Regions from separate parts of the Mycobacterium malmoense genome, predicted to be linked through region 1. Evidence: riboswitches for the same ligand, from Rfam matches in the RefSeq annotation. Region 1 holds a riboswitch; the other holds the start of a gene.
The links. Region 1 has a riboswitch for magnesium ahead of K3U93_RS05340 (PE family protein). Riboswitches for the same ligand answer to the same signal wherever they lie in the genome.

Region 1 (8,442 bases):
CCCGTGCGTTGGTACTACAGCCCGATCTGCTGCTGATGGACGAACCGTTCTCCGCGCTCGACGTCCTCACCGCCGAAAACCTGCGCAACGAGCTCATGACCCTGTGGACCGGTCAGGACTTCCCGACCAAGGCCATCTGCCTGGTGACGCACAACATCGAAGAAGCGATCCTGCTGGCCGACCGCGTCATCGTGCTGAACAGCAACCCCGGCCGCATCCTGGCCGAGTTTCCCATCGAGCTGGAGCGTCCGCGCGACCGCCGTTCCGCATCGTTTGAGGCACTCGTCGACAAGGTCTATGAACTGCTGACCGGCACCGGACCGGCCACCGCGCTGGCCGATCCCGGCACCGCCACGCCCACCAGCCACCCGCTACCCCGCGCCACCGTCGGCGGGCTGGCCGGGCTGGTCGAAATCGTCTACGGCAAGGGTGGGCGCGTCGAGATCCCCGACCTCGCCGCAGACCTGAGCATCGCCGCCGAAGACCTGTTGCCGCTCGTGGACGCCGCGGCGCTGCTTGACTTCGTCCGCGTCGACGGTGCCAACCTCGAATTGACCTCCACCGGCAAGGATTTCACCACCGCCGACATCCAAACCAGCAAGCAGATCTTCGCCCAACAAGCACTCACCCGCGCACCGTTGGTGCGCACCATCTGCCATGCCCTGCACGACTGCCCCGACGGCAGCCTGCGCGCCGCATTCTTCCTCGACCTACTTCAGCAAGCGTTCAACACCCGGGACGCCCAGCGGCAACTCGACACCGCCATCGGATGGGGCCGCTACGCCGAACTCTTCGACTACAACACCCACACCGATCAAATCACCCCCGACCCCGACGCCACGCTCGTGGCACCCACGCATTCCTGACACGCGAGCGGACCTGCCGGGCGGCCGGCCACCCCTTAGTCACGCTGACTATTAACCAGCCGCCGGCGGACGTCCCAGTACGCGCGGGCGAAACCCGTATATCGGAACGCCTCCGAACTCGTCGTCAGCATCCGCCATACCGCCCAATGGCACGCCGGGCATGCCCACCGGCCCCACGTCCTCCATCACCATCGGGGTGGCGCTCATGCCCTGGTACGCGCCTGCCCCGATCTGGGTCGTTGGCAGAGCGGCGGGGGTGATCGCCGCCCCGCTCGCGCCCCAGCCTGGAGGCACGGATAAGGCACCGACGAGGTTTGCCTGCCCAATCTGCGCCGCGGCAAGGCCCGGCAAGCTGGCCGATCCCGCCGTCTCGACCCCACTAAGGCCGGCCGACGCCGCGCTTACCGCGCTGTCCGCCGGGGCGTCCAGGAAGCTATACACCGTAGCGCTATCGATCATTGAAGTCGGGTTCATCAGCCCGCTGGTGGTGAATGCGTTGGAGAAGTTGGCGACCGAGGCGTTGTTGAGGAAGCTTCCAACCATCGATCCGTTCTGCCCATCCAGGAAGTTCATCACTCCGGCGAGCCCGGTGGTGGAGGTATTCGTGTTGGGCGCGATCCCCAGCCAAGCGGCCAGGTCGGAAAGCGACGCGGACGCGCTGGTGGCCGAGCTGGTCGATGCGGTCGAGGTGGTAGTGGCTTGGGCAACCGCGTTGGCCTGGTCGGCTACTCCGCCGGTGTTGGTGCTGGACTGGGGCGCGGTGAACGGCGTAAATTGTGTCGCCGTGATCGAGGCGCTCGCGTAGGCGTTCATCGCCGCGGCGTCTTGCGCCCACATTTCGGCGTATTCGGCCTCCGTGGCCGCGATCGCCGCGGTGTTTTGTCCGAAAAGGTTGGTCGCCACCAGGTTCGACAGTTGAGCGCGGTTGGCCGCGACGACCGCGGGCGGCACCGTCATGGCAAACGCTGACTCATAGGCGGCCGAGGCGGCGTTGGCCTGGCCGCCGGCCTGCTCGGCCTGGGTGGCGGTGGCGCTTAGCCACTCGAGGTACGGTGCGACGGCGGCTGCCATCAGCGTCGACGACGGCCCAAACCAGCTCTCGCCGGTAAGCTCCGAAACCACCGAGGCGTAAGAGGTGGCCGTGGAGCGCATTTCGGCGGCCATAGAGTTCCAGGCCGAGGCGGCGGCAAGCATCGGTCCCGATCCGGGGCCCGAATACATTCTGGCCGAGTTAATTTCCGGCGGTAACGCGGCAAAATCGATCATGACGCTTCCTCTCAAGTCCCGTTATCCGGCGGCCGGCGGACGTGGCATCACGACAGGACGGAACCCGTATTTGGGAATGGCCCTGCGCAGCCGCTTGGCCGTACCTGTCATGGGCGCCGCAAACCCTCCCGGCCCTCCTGCCGGGCTCGACCCAATGTCGCCGAGGCCGGTGGCTGGCAACGCCGTTTCGGCTGGACTGATCGTCGCTGCAGACGTCCAGCTGGCTGGCACCGACACCGCCCCTACCAGGTGCGCATGGCCCATCTCGGCCGACGCGGCGGCACCCAGGCCGACGAGTTCTGTTGACCCGAGCGCACCGGATCCCAGACCTGACAAGTTCCCCGCACCCGATAGCGCCGCAACGCTCGTCGCTGCCTTGTCGGCATTCATCAGAAAGCTGAAACCGGCGATGGTTTGCAGGATGAACTCCGGGTTGTACGGGCCGCCAGCAAGGGCTCCGTTGGTGACCGCGGTGCTGAAAAAGTTGCCATTCCAGAAGCTCCCCAGCGCCGAATTGTCTGAGCCGCTGAACAAGCCTGCCAGGTACGACTCGAGCGATCCGAGAGACGACGAGCCAGCAGCGTTCGACGTTGCCGACGACAGTATCGACTGCGTAGTTCCCGCCGGCGTTTGGGCCGCCTGGGAAACAGCATTGGCTTGCTCTGCCACTCCGCCGACGCTGGCGGTGGATTGCGGGGAGTTAATTGGAGTCAATTCCGAGGCAATGTCCGAGGCGCTGGCGTAGCCTTTCATCGCCGCGGCATCTTGTGCCCACATTTCTGCGTATTGGGCCTCGGTGGCCGCGATCGCCGGGGTGTTTTGGCCGAAAACGTTGGTCGCCACCAGCGCCGCAAGCTCAGCACGGTTGGCCGCGACGACCATGGGCGGCACCGTCATGGCAAACGCTGACTCATAGGCGTTCACTGCCGCATTGGCCTGGCCGCCGGCCTGCTCGGCCTGGGTCGCGGTGGTGCTCAGCCAGTCCACGTACGGCACGGCCGCCGCCAACATCGACATCGACGACGGACCAAACCAACTCTCGCTGGTCAGCTCGGAGATTACGGAGCCGTAAGAGGCGGCCGCTGAACGCATTTCAGCGGCGATCGCGTTCCAGGCCGAGGCGGCGGCAAGCATCGGTCCCGATCCGGGGCCCGAATACATTCTGGCCGAGTTAATTTCCGGCGGCAATGCCGCGAAATCAATCACTGGTCCCCCTCTAAGTGCTCAGCGGGCTGCGGCTGCGTTGGCTACCTCGGTAGCCGCGTATGATCCGGCACTGGTCTCCAATGTGGCGACGAACATCTGGTGCATAGCGGCAGCTTGTGCGCTCATCGCCTGAAACGTTTGGGCGTGCGCCGCGAACTTAGCCGCCGTCACGAACGACACCTCATCGGCAGCCGCGGGCACCACCCCGGTTATCGGCGCCGTGGTGGCAGTGTGCTGGGCGGCCAGCGTCGACCCGATCTGCTGCAAGCGGCGGGCGGCGGCGGCCAACGATTCCGGCTGCGTAGTAACAAAAACCATTTGGAATTTCTCCTAACGAATATTGGGGGGAATAGAATCGAGCACGGGCTTTGTGGTAGTACCAAGCACGTTTTGAGGGTTCATCGCGGATCGAGCCCGCTCACGTGATCGGCGGCCGTAGCTAACGCTGCTGGCTTCGGAACAACAAGCGACATCGGTCTTCTCCTTCCGAAAAGAGATCAGACGCGGGCTTGGTGGCTACTCCTTGGCTAATTTCGGCACCCCAACGGCAAACCTGCGAAACGGTGACCTGCGGACAAATCTCCCGCGGTCAGCCGATTGGGTGTGGAAACGAGGCGGGGTCGGATCGCGACGAAATGGTCGTCGATCTGGAATACGGACTATCGCCGGGACTCATTTCGCTCTCACCTCCTCACAGCCAGGGCACACGGGGATGCTATACCCTTGCACAGTGGGGAGAAGCGCCTATGTCAGGACGCGGCACCCCTCTCGTCAGAGCTTCGGCACCACACGGCGTATCCGGCTTTGTCAGAACCGGAAGCCACTTGGGCTCAACCCTTAATCCGGGAGGAGCTGTCCTGACCCTGGGCGTCTTTCGACGTTCGAGGTCAGTGGCCTATATCCGTGCGGACGCCTCACCTAACGAGGTGCTTGCAAAGACGATGGTGGCATCCACAGGTTACTAAGTCAACCCTAAGTGCCGTGCGTTGGAAACCGTTCACGTTATAGACATATGCCCGGTGCATCCTCTGCCTTGCGCAAGCGGTCCTGCGTGGCTGGCTACATTGCGGGGAGCTTGAGGGGATTTGCCTTTCGGTTATGCGGGACCGGATCCCCCGGCCTGGACTCGCCGTACCATCTTGACCCTGCTTGGGATCTTCGGCCCGTAGAGCCAGCGCCCGCCCTCTGGCAAGCCGGAATCCTGGCCACACAGAAGACCAGCAGCAGCAGGATGTGGAAACCCATCCGGGTGGCCCGCCATTTACGCGCGCGGCGTAATTCTGCGGCGGGCTGGGCGAGGCTGAGCGCAAGATGGCGATCCACGAGATCAATGCCACAGCGGCACCAACCGCCAGTCACGAAGGGATGCGCAGGATCCGGATTGATCGCCGCGACCTGATCATCCGATCAGTACCTCTGGCGTTGACTATTGTCCCACCTTTCTCGATAACCATTCGGAACGTCGTCTTCCATCCCTGCGATCGGCCTGGTGACCGCAGTGGCATCACATCAGTACAGCTACGAGCCATCAGCACAGTAAATCCTGAGCAGGTGACCAAGGATGGTCTGGCCTGACCGGCTCATTGCCTGCGTATCCCGACGTTGCGGTGATGATCCTACATTCGCCTGGTCCGCGCATCGAATTGTGATGATTTCATAGGATTCTCAAATAAGTCGGCGTTCGCTTGCCGATATCACGAGCTGCATATATGTGTGTTCAATATGTGTTGGATCGCCCAGGTTGAGGTGATCCAACTTTCCAAAAACAATGGAATCCATAGTCGGTGGCTGCACTTACCGAACCATTGCAAAGTTAAGTTTTTAAACCACCAAGACCGAGAACCACGTCATCGACTTCGTTAACGTTAGATTACCGAAAGTGACGGATTTTGGAAGATTTCAATGTCTTTCGTAACAACACTTGTTGGCGCACCGTCGCGGTTCTATGGAGAGAAATTGTCTAATGCACAGGGAGCAAACCCCCGTGGACTTTGTGGCGGTCACTGAATGTCCTTAGTGGTAGCGACAAAGGCTCCGAAGGAGCACTCCAACATTCGCGGACACGGTGTTGCACCGATGACCGCGCTCGTATTGGCGGCAGCAATTGCAGTGTCACCACTAGCGAATCACCAGGCGCGAGTAGTTCGCCAGTGTATTTGGAATTCCCATGTCGTCCTGTGCCACTGGCGCACCGTGGACACGCCACCAGCTCCCAAAAAAACGGCGCCAGCGACAAGCGACTCCGTTCCCGTCAACTGGGTGGCGCCAGACGGCTTCCTATGAGATTTCGGTGACCGCGGCGACACACTTCGCTTCGCCCGCTGGCTTGACAGCCACGGCTACCACCCGGCGTCCGGCGGCGAACAAGGTCACACGGGTGTCTTGCGCGACCACCGCTGTCTCTGGCACCAAAGTGCCTGTCTTGTCGGTGATCAAGATGTCGATGTCGCCCAGATCTTCAATGCACACCAACCGTGCACCCGTCCGTGTAACTCGGCGGAGCGTGCCCGGCACGATATTCGTCAAACTTGTGCTGGGCGCCAGGATTACGCCGATCATGACCGCCTGCACGCCGTCACCGAGGAAGTACGAAACGATCACGGTGCCGGCCAACAAGATGAGCCCGCGTTATGCAGTTGACGACCCAACATCGCCAGCGCGTTGACGTGGTGGGTCCGTACGGCGTTCGGGGCCAAACCGCACCAGCCGGGCGGCGGACAGAGGTTTGGGCAGTCTCGGCGCCGTCGGGCCTCGGCCGAAAGTGGTTGGCGCTACTCGTTGTTCACGTTCGGTACACGGCGCGGCTACCGGACGGCCGCTTGGTGGCGGCTTTTTCGGGCCGGCTTCGGCGGTCGAGTCGCGGGCGGGTCACGTTGGCCGTACCGTTGACTGCGGGGTCTGCGGGGGCCAGGAATCCGCGCACTCATCGGGCAGGTGGTCGAGGTGGAACACGAAAATCGCTTGCAGCTCAAGCCCTATCGGTCCGTGTCGGAGCACATTGACGGGGCCTGGTGGCCGCGGTCGACGCGCCTGGTCGATGAGCTGCCGGACTTGGTGGCGTCGTTGTCCGACCGGCTGGGACGGATCGTGATGGTGGGCTACCGCTGCCATGGCTGGGACGAGACGCCGCCGGTGGCCGAGATCGCCGGCCACACGATCGAATTGCTGGGCTTCATCAGCGACGAGCCGCCCAGTGTGATCCTGATCGGTGAGGACGGTCGTCACATCACGCTGCGCGTCATCCGGCCGGACACCGGCGAGGAGGTGGCCCGGCGGGCGCTGCGGGAGGCGGGCGTACCCGCCGACACCGGTGTCGCGCCGGCCAGCCGTTCGGCGGTCGCGCGATCCGTGGCCGATGTCGCGGACAAGCTGGCCCTTCATGAGGGGCTCGGCGACGAGCGGCGGACCGCCCAGATCAAGCGCTGGTGCGAACAGGCCGCTCAGCAATTCGTCGATGCGCCGGTCCAGACGTTCGTCCCGATCCTCGTCGAACACATCGTCCGCAACCGGATGATGGAGTCGCGCTCGGCGACCGCGTCGTCGGGGACCGGTTAGGGGTCTGGCGCGCGGCGGCCTCATCCGGCCGATGGCGGCCTTTGCATGACGGTCCCCTTGAGCTCCAGCCCGTATTCGATGTTCTCGTAGTCTCGCCCCTCGCGCCGGCGCTTGCTTGCCGAGGCCGCCGAGGCCGACGGCGGCATCGTCATCGGGGGCATCGGGATCGAGGGCAGCCCGAATTCGCCCACCGGAAGCGGGGATACCGCCGACGCGAGTTGCACCGGGGACTGCGAAGCGGGCAACAACCCCACCACTGCAGCGGGCGCGGTCAGCTTGCCAAGCGAAACCCCGACGCCCATCGCCGCCGTAGGCGCTTGAGCCGAGCCAAGGGCGCGCAGCGCGCTGGCAAAATCGGCCTCCGATGCCGACAAAGCCGCCTCGCCCTCCGCCAAGCCCTCATCCACGTCGCCGCCCACGCTCTGGAGCGCCTGAGCCGAAGTCATCTGCGCCAAGTAGCTGAGCAGGTTGATGGGAATCCCGCCCGCGATGAACTGGTTTCCCCAGGTGTTGGCCAGCTGGAACCAGCTATTGTTGACAAGGGCTCCCGACCCGGGGTCGAGCAGCGCCGCCACGTTCGAGGCCAGGGTGGAAGTCGTGGACGAACCGGTGGCAGCGGGCACGGCACTGGCTTGAACGGCGGCGGCCGCCGGATTGACAATCGCGGGCGGCGACGAGAACTGAGGCAGCGCGAGAGCCTGAGCGGAGGCGGCCCGATAGTGATACATCGCGGCCGAGTTGTTGACCCACATGCCGGCGTACTGGGCTTCGGTTTCCGCGATCGCCGCCAGATTGCTCCCGAACCAGTTGGTGGCCAGCAACTGGGCCAGCCGCGTCCGGTTGGCGATGACCCCCAAGGGAGGGACCACCGTCCGGACAGCCAGGTCGAATGCCGCCGCGGCGGCCTGCATCGAGGAGCCGACCTGCCGGCACTGCTGCGCGGTGGTGCGCAACCAGGCGAGATAGGGCTCGACGGCCTGGATCATCTCGGCGGCGGACGGTCCCCGCCAGGCCCCGGTCAGCGACCCCAACGCGGAGGCATAGCCGCTGACGGATTCCTCCAACTCGGTGCTCAGCAACCGCCACACACCGGAAGCCTCGATCAACGACCCCGCGCCGGGTCCGGAGTGGACGAGCGCCGCGATGATTTCGGGAGGCAGCATGCCAAAGTCCATGAAGTCTCACCCCGGAAAAGAGCCCGGGTGGGGCACCCTAATCGGTTCTTATCCCGCTGACGGCGGTCGGTGCATCACTGTGCCCTTGACCTCTGCGCCGTATCCAAGCTCCTCGTACTTTGGTTGTTTTCTCTTGCGCCAACCACTGCCCGCCGAGATCGGCGGCGGCATCAACGGCGGCAGTAGGGGCAACGCGCCATCCCCGGCCGGAAGCGGCGATGCCGCCGACGCGAGTTGGACCGGCGATTGCGAGGCGGGCAGCAACCCCACCAGGGCGGGCGGCGCGGTCAGCTTGCCCACCGACACCCCCACACCCACGGCAGCGGTGGGTGCGGTTGCGGGTAAGGCACGAACCGCACTCGCCAAGTCACTCG
Region 2 (8,442 bases), 1.2 Mb from region 1:
CTGTGCGCCTTGCGCAGCGACGACGCGGCCGAGCACACCTCGCGGACCTGATCCATCGCGGCGACCAACTCGGCGTCGGCGGGCATGTCGCCCGACGCGGGCCAGTCGGTTAGATGGACCGACCGCCCAAAGGTCAGGCCCCGCCAGATGATCTCGGTGACCGACGGCAGCAGCGGGGCGGCCAGCCGAGCGGTCACCTCCAGCACGGTGTGCAGGGTGTCGATGGCGTCGGCGTCCTCCTCCCAGAACCGCGAACGCGACCGCCGCACATACCAATTCGTCAGCGCCTCGGTGAACTGGCGCAGCTGCTCGCAGGCCCCGGAGATATCGCAGACCTCCATCGCCGCGGTGAGGTCGTCTCGCAGCACCGCCAGCTTGGCCAGGATGTAGCGGTCCAGCACATGCGGCGAATCGGCGCGCCAGGCACCGACTTTCGGCGCGTAGAGGGCCAGGAAGCTGTAGGCGTTCCACAGCGGCAGCAGCACCTGGCGCACACCCTCGCGGATCCCCTGCTCGGTGACGATCAGGTTGCCGCCACGCAGGATGGGCGACGCCATCAGGAACCACCGCATGGCATCGGAGCCGTCGCGGTCGAACACCTCGGAGACGTCGGGATAGTTGCGCAGCGACTTGCTCATCTTCTGGCCGTCGGAGCCCAGCACGATCCCATGCGCCACACAGGTTTTGAACGCCGGCCGGTCAAACAGCGCGGTGGCCAGCACGTGCAGCGTGTAGAACCAGCCGCGGGTCTGGCCGATGTATTCGACGATGAAGTCACCCGGATAGTGGCCGTCGAACCAATCGGAATTCTCGAACGGGTAGTGCACCTGCGCGTACGGCATCGAGCCCGAGTCGAACCACACGTCGAGCACGTCGGGGATGCGCCGCATCGTGCTGCGACCGGTGGGGTCGTCGGGGTTGGGCCGAACCAGCTCGTCGATGTAGGGCCGGTGCAGGTTGGTGGGCCGCACCCCGAAGTCGCGCTCCAGCTCGTCGAGGCTGCCATACACGTCGATGCGCGGATAGGCGGCGTCGTCCGACTTCCACACCGGAATCGGCGTGCCCCAGTAGCGGTTTCGCGAGATCGACCAATCGCGCGCGCCGGCCAGCCACTTGCCGAACTGGCCGTCCTTGACGTGTTCGGGGTACCAGGTGATCTGCTGGTTGAGTTCGACCATGCGGTCCCGGAATTCGGTGACCGCGACGAACCACGACGACACCGCCCGGTAGATCAGCGGGTTGCGGCATCGCCAGCAGTGTGGGTAGGGGTGCTCGTAGGTTTCGTGCCGCAGCACCACCGCGCCGTTGACCGCCGCCGGGCCACCGCCGTTCTTCAGGTCGCGGATGATCTGGGCGTTGGCGTCAAAGACGTGCTGCCCCTGGTAATCCGGGACGGTGGCGTCGAAGCGGCCCTTGGAATCGACCGGCGTGACCGGCGCGATGCCGGCCGCCTCCGAGACCGCCATGTCGTCCTCGCCGTAGGCCGGCGCCATGTGCACGATCCCGGTGCCGTCCTCGGTGGTCACGAAGTCGCCCGGGAGCACCCGAAATGCCTTGGGCGAGTCCATGAAATACGGGAACGGCGGCAGATAACGCATGCCGAGCAGGTCGGCGCCGCGATAGGTGCCCAGTATCTCGGGCTGTTCGCCCAACTCGCGGGCGTAGGCGCCCAGCCGGGCCTCGGCCAGCACGAAACGACGATCGCCCGCCCGGACCACGACGTAGGTCACCTCCGGATTGACGGCGACCGCGAGGTTCGACGGCAGCGTCCACGGCGTCGTCGTCCACACCAGCAGGTAGGCACCATCCACCGGGCCGCCCACCACTTGGAAACCGACGGTCAGAGCCGGGTCCTGGCGGCTTTGGTAGACGTCGTCGTCCATCCGCAATTCGTGGTTGGAAAGCGGGGTTTCGTCGCGCCAGCAGTACGGCAGCACCCGATAGCCCTCATAGGCCAGGCCTTTGTCCCACAGCTGTTTGAACGCCCAGATCACCGACTCCATGTAGGGCGGATCGAGCGTCTTGTAGTCGTTGTCGAAGTCGACCCAGCGCGCCTGGCGCGTCACGTACGCCCGCCATTCGTCGGTGTAGCGCAACACCGATTCGCGGCAGGCTTCGTTGAAGGCGGCGATCCCCATGTCGTCGATCTGGGACTTGTCGGTGATGCCCAGCTGGCGCTCGACTTCCAGTTCGGCCGGCAGCCCATGGGTGTCCCAACCGAAGCGGCGCTCCACCTTGTAGCCGCGCATGGTGCGGTAGCGCGGAACGATGTCCTTGACATAGCCGGTGAGCAGGTGGCCATAGTGCGGCAGCCCGTTGGCGAACGGCGGACCGTCGTAGAACACATACTCCGGGGCGCCGTCGCGGCGGGCGATGCTGGCCCGGAAGGTGTCGTCACGGGCCCAGTAGTCAAGAACCTCGAGCTCGAGCTGCGGAAAGTCGGGCGCCCCGACGGCCGGCTTCGGATAGGCCTTGACTTCGGCGTTATCGGTCACCACGTGCGTCGTCTCCTGCGCCCAATTCCATGCTCAGGCCGGGGACGACGACGCGCGACCTGCGCGAGCGCCGCGGTACCACCCCGCTTGCCGCGCTTTCGCGTGGCCGCTCATTGAGGGCTGTGACGGGCCTACCCGTTCGGTTCTACTGAGCCAGGCTGGCTGTTCTTCCGAAGGCTCCCCGGTGATAGCCGGATCGATGCCAGTGTGTCGATTCTACTGAAGCACCGCAAAAAGGCTCCGAGGGGTTACCTGGCCGCAGGGCCGCCCTGCAGCCGGATAACCCCTCGGGGCTGCTCCCTGCCCACCGGACTAAGCCCGGACTTCGAGCAGACCAACCCGCCACAGCGCCGCGTACACGTGACGCACGGCGATGCTCAGCAGATGAGCGGCGCCATCCACCAGCGGGTCGCTGATGACGATGGTCCGACCCTCGACGCGAGCCGTCGCCTTCTTGGGCGCGGGGGCCTGAGTCGGGGCTGCATCGCGCACCACCGTGAGCTTGGGGGCGGGCGCTACGGCCACCACTTCGTCGTACAAAACTGCGGTCATGATCGCCTCCTAGAGGGAATACCAAACGAGCACTGAATGGACTGACGTGTCCCGTCCCGCAGTGGTTCCGATCCCAGAACGCTTGGCCGCGAAGCCAATGAGCGCTAAAACGACTCAGCTGAGAACGTCGTGCCGGAGACCGGATCGGGACGAAACAAAGCTCGGACTTCGGTCCGGACTGTCGCTGGAACTCATACGTCCCTCACCTCCTCAACGGTCGCGACGCGTGCGATTGCCCGCACGAGCTGTGCACACCAAAAGGAGTACAGAAACCGACGACCGTCGGCGATCCGCACCCCTCTCGTCAGAGCTTTGGCACTGCATGACGTGTCCGGTTATCCCGGAAGCCACCTGGGCTCAACCCTTAAGCCGGGAAGAGCTGTCCTGACCCGGGGCGTCTTTGGACGTTCGGGGTCAGTGGCCTGTATTCGTGCAGACGCCTCACCTAACGAGGTGCATACGCCACCGATAATGCACGACGGGTATGACGCGGTCAATGCGATCCGTCCCGTGTTTCGGAATTTTTATGTATTTACTACGAGCACACACAGCTTTTAACCAGCTTCAGCGCCAGACCTGCGCACATGGGTTAGACGCGCGGGCGCGGCCCGCGTCAAGCACCGGCGCGACGACGAAGTCGGCCGCCGGCGAGTCGGGCTGGTCACTTATCGACCAGGCCCTCGAGCCGCCCGATGGTGTCGATGAACTCCTCGACCATGTCGAGCACCACCGAGCGCGTAGGGCGCACCCGGTCGAGTGAGCCGACCACTTGACCGACGAAGTAGGTCGCCAGCTCGCGAGCCTTGGCGCCCTGGTGGCCGGCCGCCTGGTTGATGCGCACCTGCGAGTCGGTGATCAGCGCGGTCTGCAGCGGCATGCCGAGGGGGTCGGGGGTGTCCGGCCGGTCCCACTCGTCGGTCCAGGCCGTGCGCAGCATCCGCGCCGGCTTACCGGTCATCGACCGCGACCGCACCGTGTCCGAGGAGCTGGCGGCCAAAAACTTCTCCTTGACCACGGGGGCCGTCTCCGCCTCTTCGGTGGTCAGCCACACCGATCCGCACCACACGCCCTCGGCACCCAGGGCCAGGGCCGCGGCCACCTGGCGGCCGCGGGCGATCCCGCCCGCGGCCAGCACGGGCGTCGGCGAGACGGCATCTACGACCTCGGGGACCAACACCATGGTGGCCACCTCGCCGGTGTGGCCGCCGGCCTCGGTGCCCTGGGCGACGATCAGGTCGACACCGGCGGCCGCGTGCCGCCGCGCGTGTTGCGTGGTGCCGGCCAGCGCGGCCACCAGCACGTCGTGGTCGTGGGCCCGCGCGACGAGGTCGGCCGGGGGCGGCCCGAGCGCGCTGGCGATCAGCCGAATGTTGTGGCCAAAGGCCACGTCGAGCAGCGGCTCGTAGCCCTTGGGCGAGATGTTGAGGCCGCCGAACGACGCGCGGGGCTCGTCGGCGGGCGCCGCGATGCCGTAACGGCTCAGCAAATCGTCCAAGAAGGCGCGGTGCTCCTCGGGCAGCAATTCCCGGGCCTGCTCGGCGTCGATCCCTCCCCGCTCGGCGCCGACGTACTTGGGCGGCAACAACAGATCGACCCCATAGGGTTTGCCACCGGTCTGCTCCTCGATCCAGGTCAGCTCGCTTTCCAGCCGTTTGGGGCTGTGCGCGACGGCACCGAGGATTCCGAACCCGCCCGCGTTGGTCACGGCAGCCACCACGTCGCGGCAGTGGCTGAACGCGCAGATTGGGAATTCAACGCCGAGCAGTTCGGCGACCCTGGTTCGCATTGGCCGACGCTAAGAGTTATTGACTGATATGTCAATCGATTACGGCGATCCGCGATACTCGCCGCCACGAGCGCAGGCTCGGTGCCGGCGGCGTCTGGCAGCACCTCTCGAACAGGCCCCGGAGAACCCACGGACCAGAGCTTCTAAGGCGACCGGCCGTCCGGCGGCCAGCTGGATACACCGTCTTCCAACGGGACCCTGAGGCTCTGCAGGATCGACGCGACCATTCGCCATGCGCCGATGGCGGTGACGAGTTCGATGAGAACCGTTGTATCACATTCTAATTCGTGCTCGCAGGCGGCCCAACTCCCGGCGCTTACCGCGCCATCGCGCACCACGTCGTCGGTGGCGGCCAGCACCGCCCGCTCGGTGGGTCCGAACCCGTCGTATGCCCGCCAATCACGCACGCCGAGCAGATCGTCGGCCGTCACGCCCAGTCTCGACGCGACGCGCCAGTGTTGTGTCCACTCGTAGTCGCACGCGGTGAGCCAGCCGATCCGCATGATCACCAGCTCGCGCAACCTCTGGTCGAGGGCGCCGTGCCACAGCATGGTGGCGAGCAGGTCATTGATGGCGCGCGCCAGTTGCGGATGGTTCAGCAACACTTGGAAGATGTTGAGTTCGGCCATGTAGTCGGGCACGGCGGCTTCGTCGGCGGCGGCTTTGGCCTCGTCGACCGGCAGTTTGGGCACCCGGGCTTTCGTCATGGTGTGAGCACTCCGTACTGGCAAGACACCGTCGCGTTCACCGGCCATGCTAGCCAGCAATCCCCCGGAGCCTTCGAGGCGCACGCAGCGCCGGGGCGGGCTTTCGAACCGGCAGCAACCCGAGCCCGGCGGATCAAGCGCGGCAAGGTGGGTGACGACGTCCACGCCGAGGGCACCGGTGGAGCCCAGCTCCTTGAAAACCATCGTGTTCGGCGAAAGGCCCCAAGCGCCGGCGCCGTACCCCGGGGGTGCCGGTGACAACGACGGCTCCACCCGGACGTGCTAAACGCGGTCGACCGCGTGAATACCGTTGGCGCCCTAGAGGTTAGATCGACGATGGGTCGGTCCCCGCCGAACCGCTCGGCCAGCGGCAACCGGTCGGTATCGCGCGACCCGAACCCAGTGATCATCACGAACCCGGCACCGGTCTCTAGCGACAACGTCGCCCGGCTCGGTGGCGTGAAACCGTTACACCCCAACCTATTTCAGCGCCCAACGGGCTAACCACGCCACCACCGTGGACGGGGCCGTGCGCTTCGCAGCGCCGGTAGTCGCCGCAGAGGCAGTTGGCGCATTGGCGACGCGACCAGAACGCCTCGACGCCCCGCCGGGGAACCCACCCGTGTTTGCTGGTGCTCGGTGCGGCACAGTTCGCGGGCGGCCCACTCGCACCAGTGCCGACCGGACGCTCCCGCGAGACCAGATCGCGCGACAACCTCCAAGACCAACGCGCGGGCCGGCGTGACCTCCGACACAGTGGGAACATTACGAACCGGGCCAGTACGCCGTTTCGGCGCGTGCTCCAGCTCACGCGTTAACTCGGGAACACCCGCGTCGAGACGGTCTTCCCGTAGCCGGATCCGCATGCGAGTCAACGGATTCCCGGAAAACGCATCATGCAGCGCGCCCACGCGATGATGCTGCGCTTCGGTGCCAGTAACGGGCCAGTAGCCGAGCCCGCATCTAGTTGGAACTCGACATGCGATCTTATAGATTTCAACGATTCTGCGTCGCGATTTCGCCAAACCGCCTAGCATGGCCTGATTAGGCATATCGGCGCAGCACGGCTCGTCTAATTGTTCTCTGCCTGGCTCTTTTCGGGGTTGGGCCCGTTCGTAGCGCCCTGAATAGTCGCCTCACGTCTACCGCGGTATGCATCGATCATGACGCGTGGAACGAGCCGCACGCCGTTGCATCACCTCGCGTTTGAACCGGCAGACGGGGACGCGCGGCCCAAAATGGCGGACAGCCTTGGCAGACAGCGCCTCTGGCAGGGACGTTGCGACGTCGGCCAATCGTCCAAAAAGTATGTGACCGACCTATCGATCGGGCCTTACGTCAGCTGCCACTCATTTGGAGCCTGTTAATTTTTTGTACGTCCGCACGATTTTTCCACGCGGGCCGAGCTAAGCGGCTACGCTGCTGATCGCGTCAAGTTCTTGGGGAGGGCTTCGAAACTGGGGGGCGGTGGGTTGCATGTGTGATGCTGCGGGGTCCTCAGCGCGCACCGAAAATTCAGCGATATTTCTCGAAGCCCTGATAAGAGCTTGCAGCAGTGATAGGAACTTCTGCATAAGCAAGGAGAGGTGAAGGACAGTGGATAGGGCAGGCGTTACTCCGGTTGCCGTCATCGGGATGGCGTGCCGGCTGCCGGGGGGCATCAACTCCCCTGACCTCTTTTGGGAAGCGTTGCTGCGGGGCGACGACCTTGTCAAGGAAATTCCCGCCGACCGCTGGGATGTCGACTATTACTACGACCCCGAGCCGGGTGTGCCGGGCCGGTCGGTCTGCAAGTGGGGGGCGTTCCTGGACAACGTCGGCGACTTCGACCCCGAGTTCTTCGGCATCACGGAAAAAGAAGCGACGGCGATGGACCCCCAGCACCGGTTGCTGATGGAAACCGCCTGGGAGGCCATGGAACACGCCGGTCTCACCAAGGACACCATCGCCGGGGAAACGGGCGTTTTCGTCGGATTGAACTACGGCGACTACCAATTCGTGCACGCCGCCACCGACGCCTTCGACGGACCGTACGGCAACCCCGGCACCATCTCCTGCATGGCGTCCGGGCGGATCGCATACGCGCTCGGGCTCCACGGTCCCGCCGCCACGGTGGACACCGCATGCTCTTCTGGCTTGTTCGCGATCCACCAGGCCTGCCGCAGCCTGAGCGACGGAGAGAGCAACCTGGCGTTTGCCGGCGGGGTCAACGTAATGATGGAACCGCGCAGGTCCGCCTCGGCGTCGGCGGGGGGCATGCTGTCCGGGACCGGGCACTGCCATGCGTTCGACGTCAAAGCTGACGGCTTCGTGTCCGGCGAGGGTTGCGTGGTGCTGTTGCTCAAGCGCCTGGCGGATGCCCAGCGGGATGGCGACCGGGTTCTGGCAGTCGTGCGCGGCACGGCCGCCAACCAGGACGGCCACACCATGAACATCGCGATGCCGTCGGGTGAGGCGCAGGCCACGGTCTACCGCGCGGCGCTTACCGCGGCGGGCGTGGACGCCGGCACCGTCGGCATGGTCGAGGCGCACGGCACCGGGACCCCCGTCGGCGATCCGATCGAATATGCCAGCCTTGCCGACGTATACGGCATCGACAACCCCTGCGTGCTCGGGGCCTCGAAGACCAATTTCGGGCACACCCAGGCGGCCGCCGGCGCCCTCGGGCTGATGAAAGCGGTGCTCGCCGTCCAGCACGGTGTGGTTCCCAAGAACCTGCACTTCGAAACCCTGCCCGACGAGATGGCCCGGATTGACACCGGACTCTTTGTGCCGCAAGAAATTACGCCGTGGCCGCTGAACGGCGGGCAACCGCGACGCGCGGCGGTGTCGGCATATGGAATATCCGGTACGAATGTCCACGCCATCGTCGAGCAGGCCCCCGCGCCCCTTTCACCCAACG

Region 2: another riboswitch for magnesium. It lies ahead of K3U93_RS10770 (Rv1535 family protein); the one in region 1 lies ahead of K3U93_RS05340 (PE family protein).

Annotation. Positions count from the first base shown of each region.
Region 1 is NZ_CP080999.1:1,119,834-1,128,275, reverse strand. It holds gene K3U93_RS05355 (ABC transporter ATP-binding protein) at 1-866, shown strand, start outside; gene K3U93_RS05350 (PPE family protein) at 918-2,132, opposite strand; gene K3U93_RS05345 (PPE family protein) at 2,154-3,293, opposite strand; gene K3U93_RS05340 (PE family protein) at 3,357-3,656, opposite strand; M-box (ykoK) riboswitch at 4,095-4,271, opposite strand; gene K3U93_RS05335 (hypothetical protein) at 4,650-4,913, shown strand; gene K3U93_RS05330 (hypothetical protein) at 5,616-5,951, opposite strand; gene K3U93_RS05325 (DUF5994 family protein) at 6,282-6,893, shown strand; gene K3U93_RS05320 (PPE family protein) at 6,914-8,068, opposite strand; gene K3U93_RS05315 (PPE family protein) at 8,117-8,442, opposite strand, start outside.
Region 2 is NZ_CP080999.1:2,297,689-2,306,130, reverse strand. It holds gene ileS (isoleucine--tRNA ligase) at 1-2,495, opposite strand, end outside; gene K3U93_RS10770 (Rv1535 family protein) at 2,808-3,047, opposite strand; M-box (ykoK) riboswitch at 3,337-3,507, opposite strand; gene K3U93_RS10765 (nitronate monooxygenase) at 3,709-4,833, opposite strand; gene K3U93_RS10760 (carboxymuconolactone decarboxylase family protein) at 4,977-5,540, opposite strand; gene pks2 (sulfolipid-1 biosynthesis phthioceranic/hydroxyphthioceranic acid synthase) at 7,176-8,442, shown strand, end outside.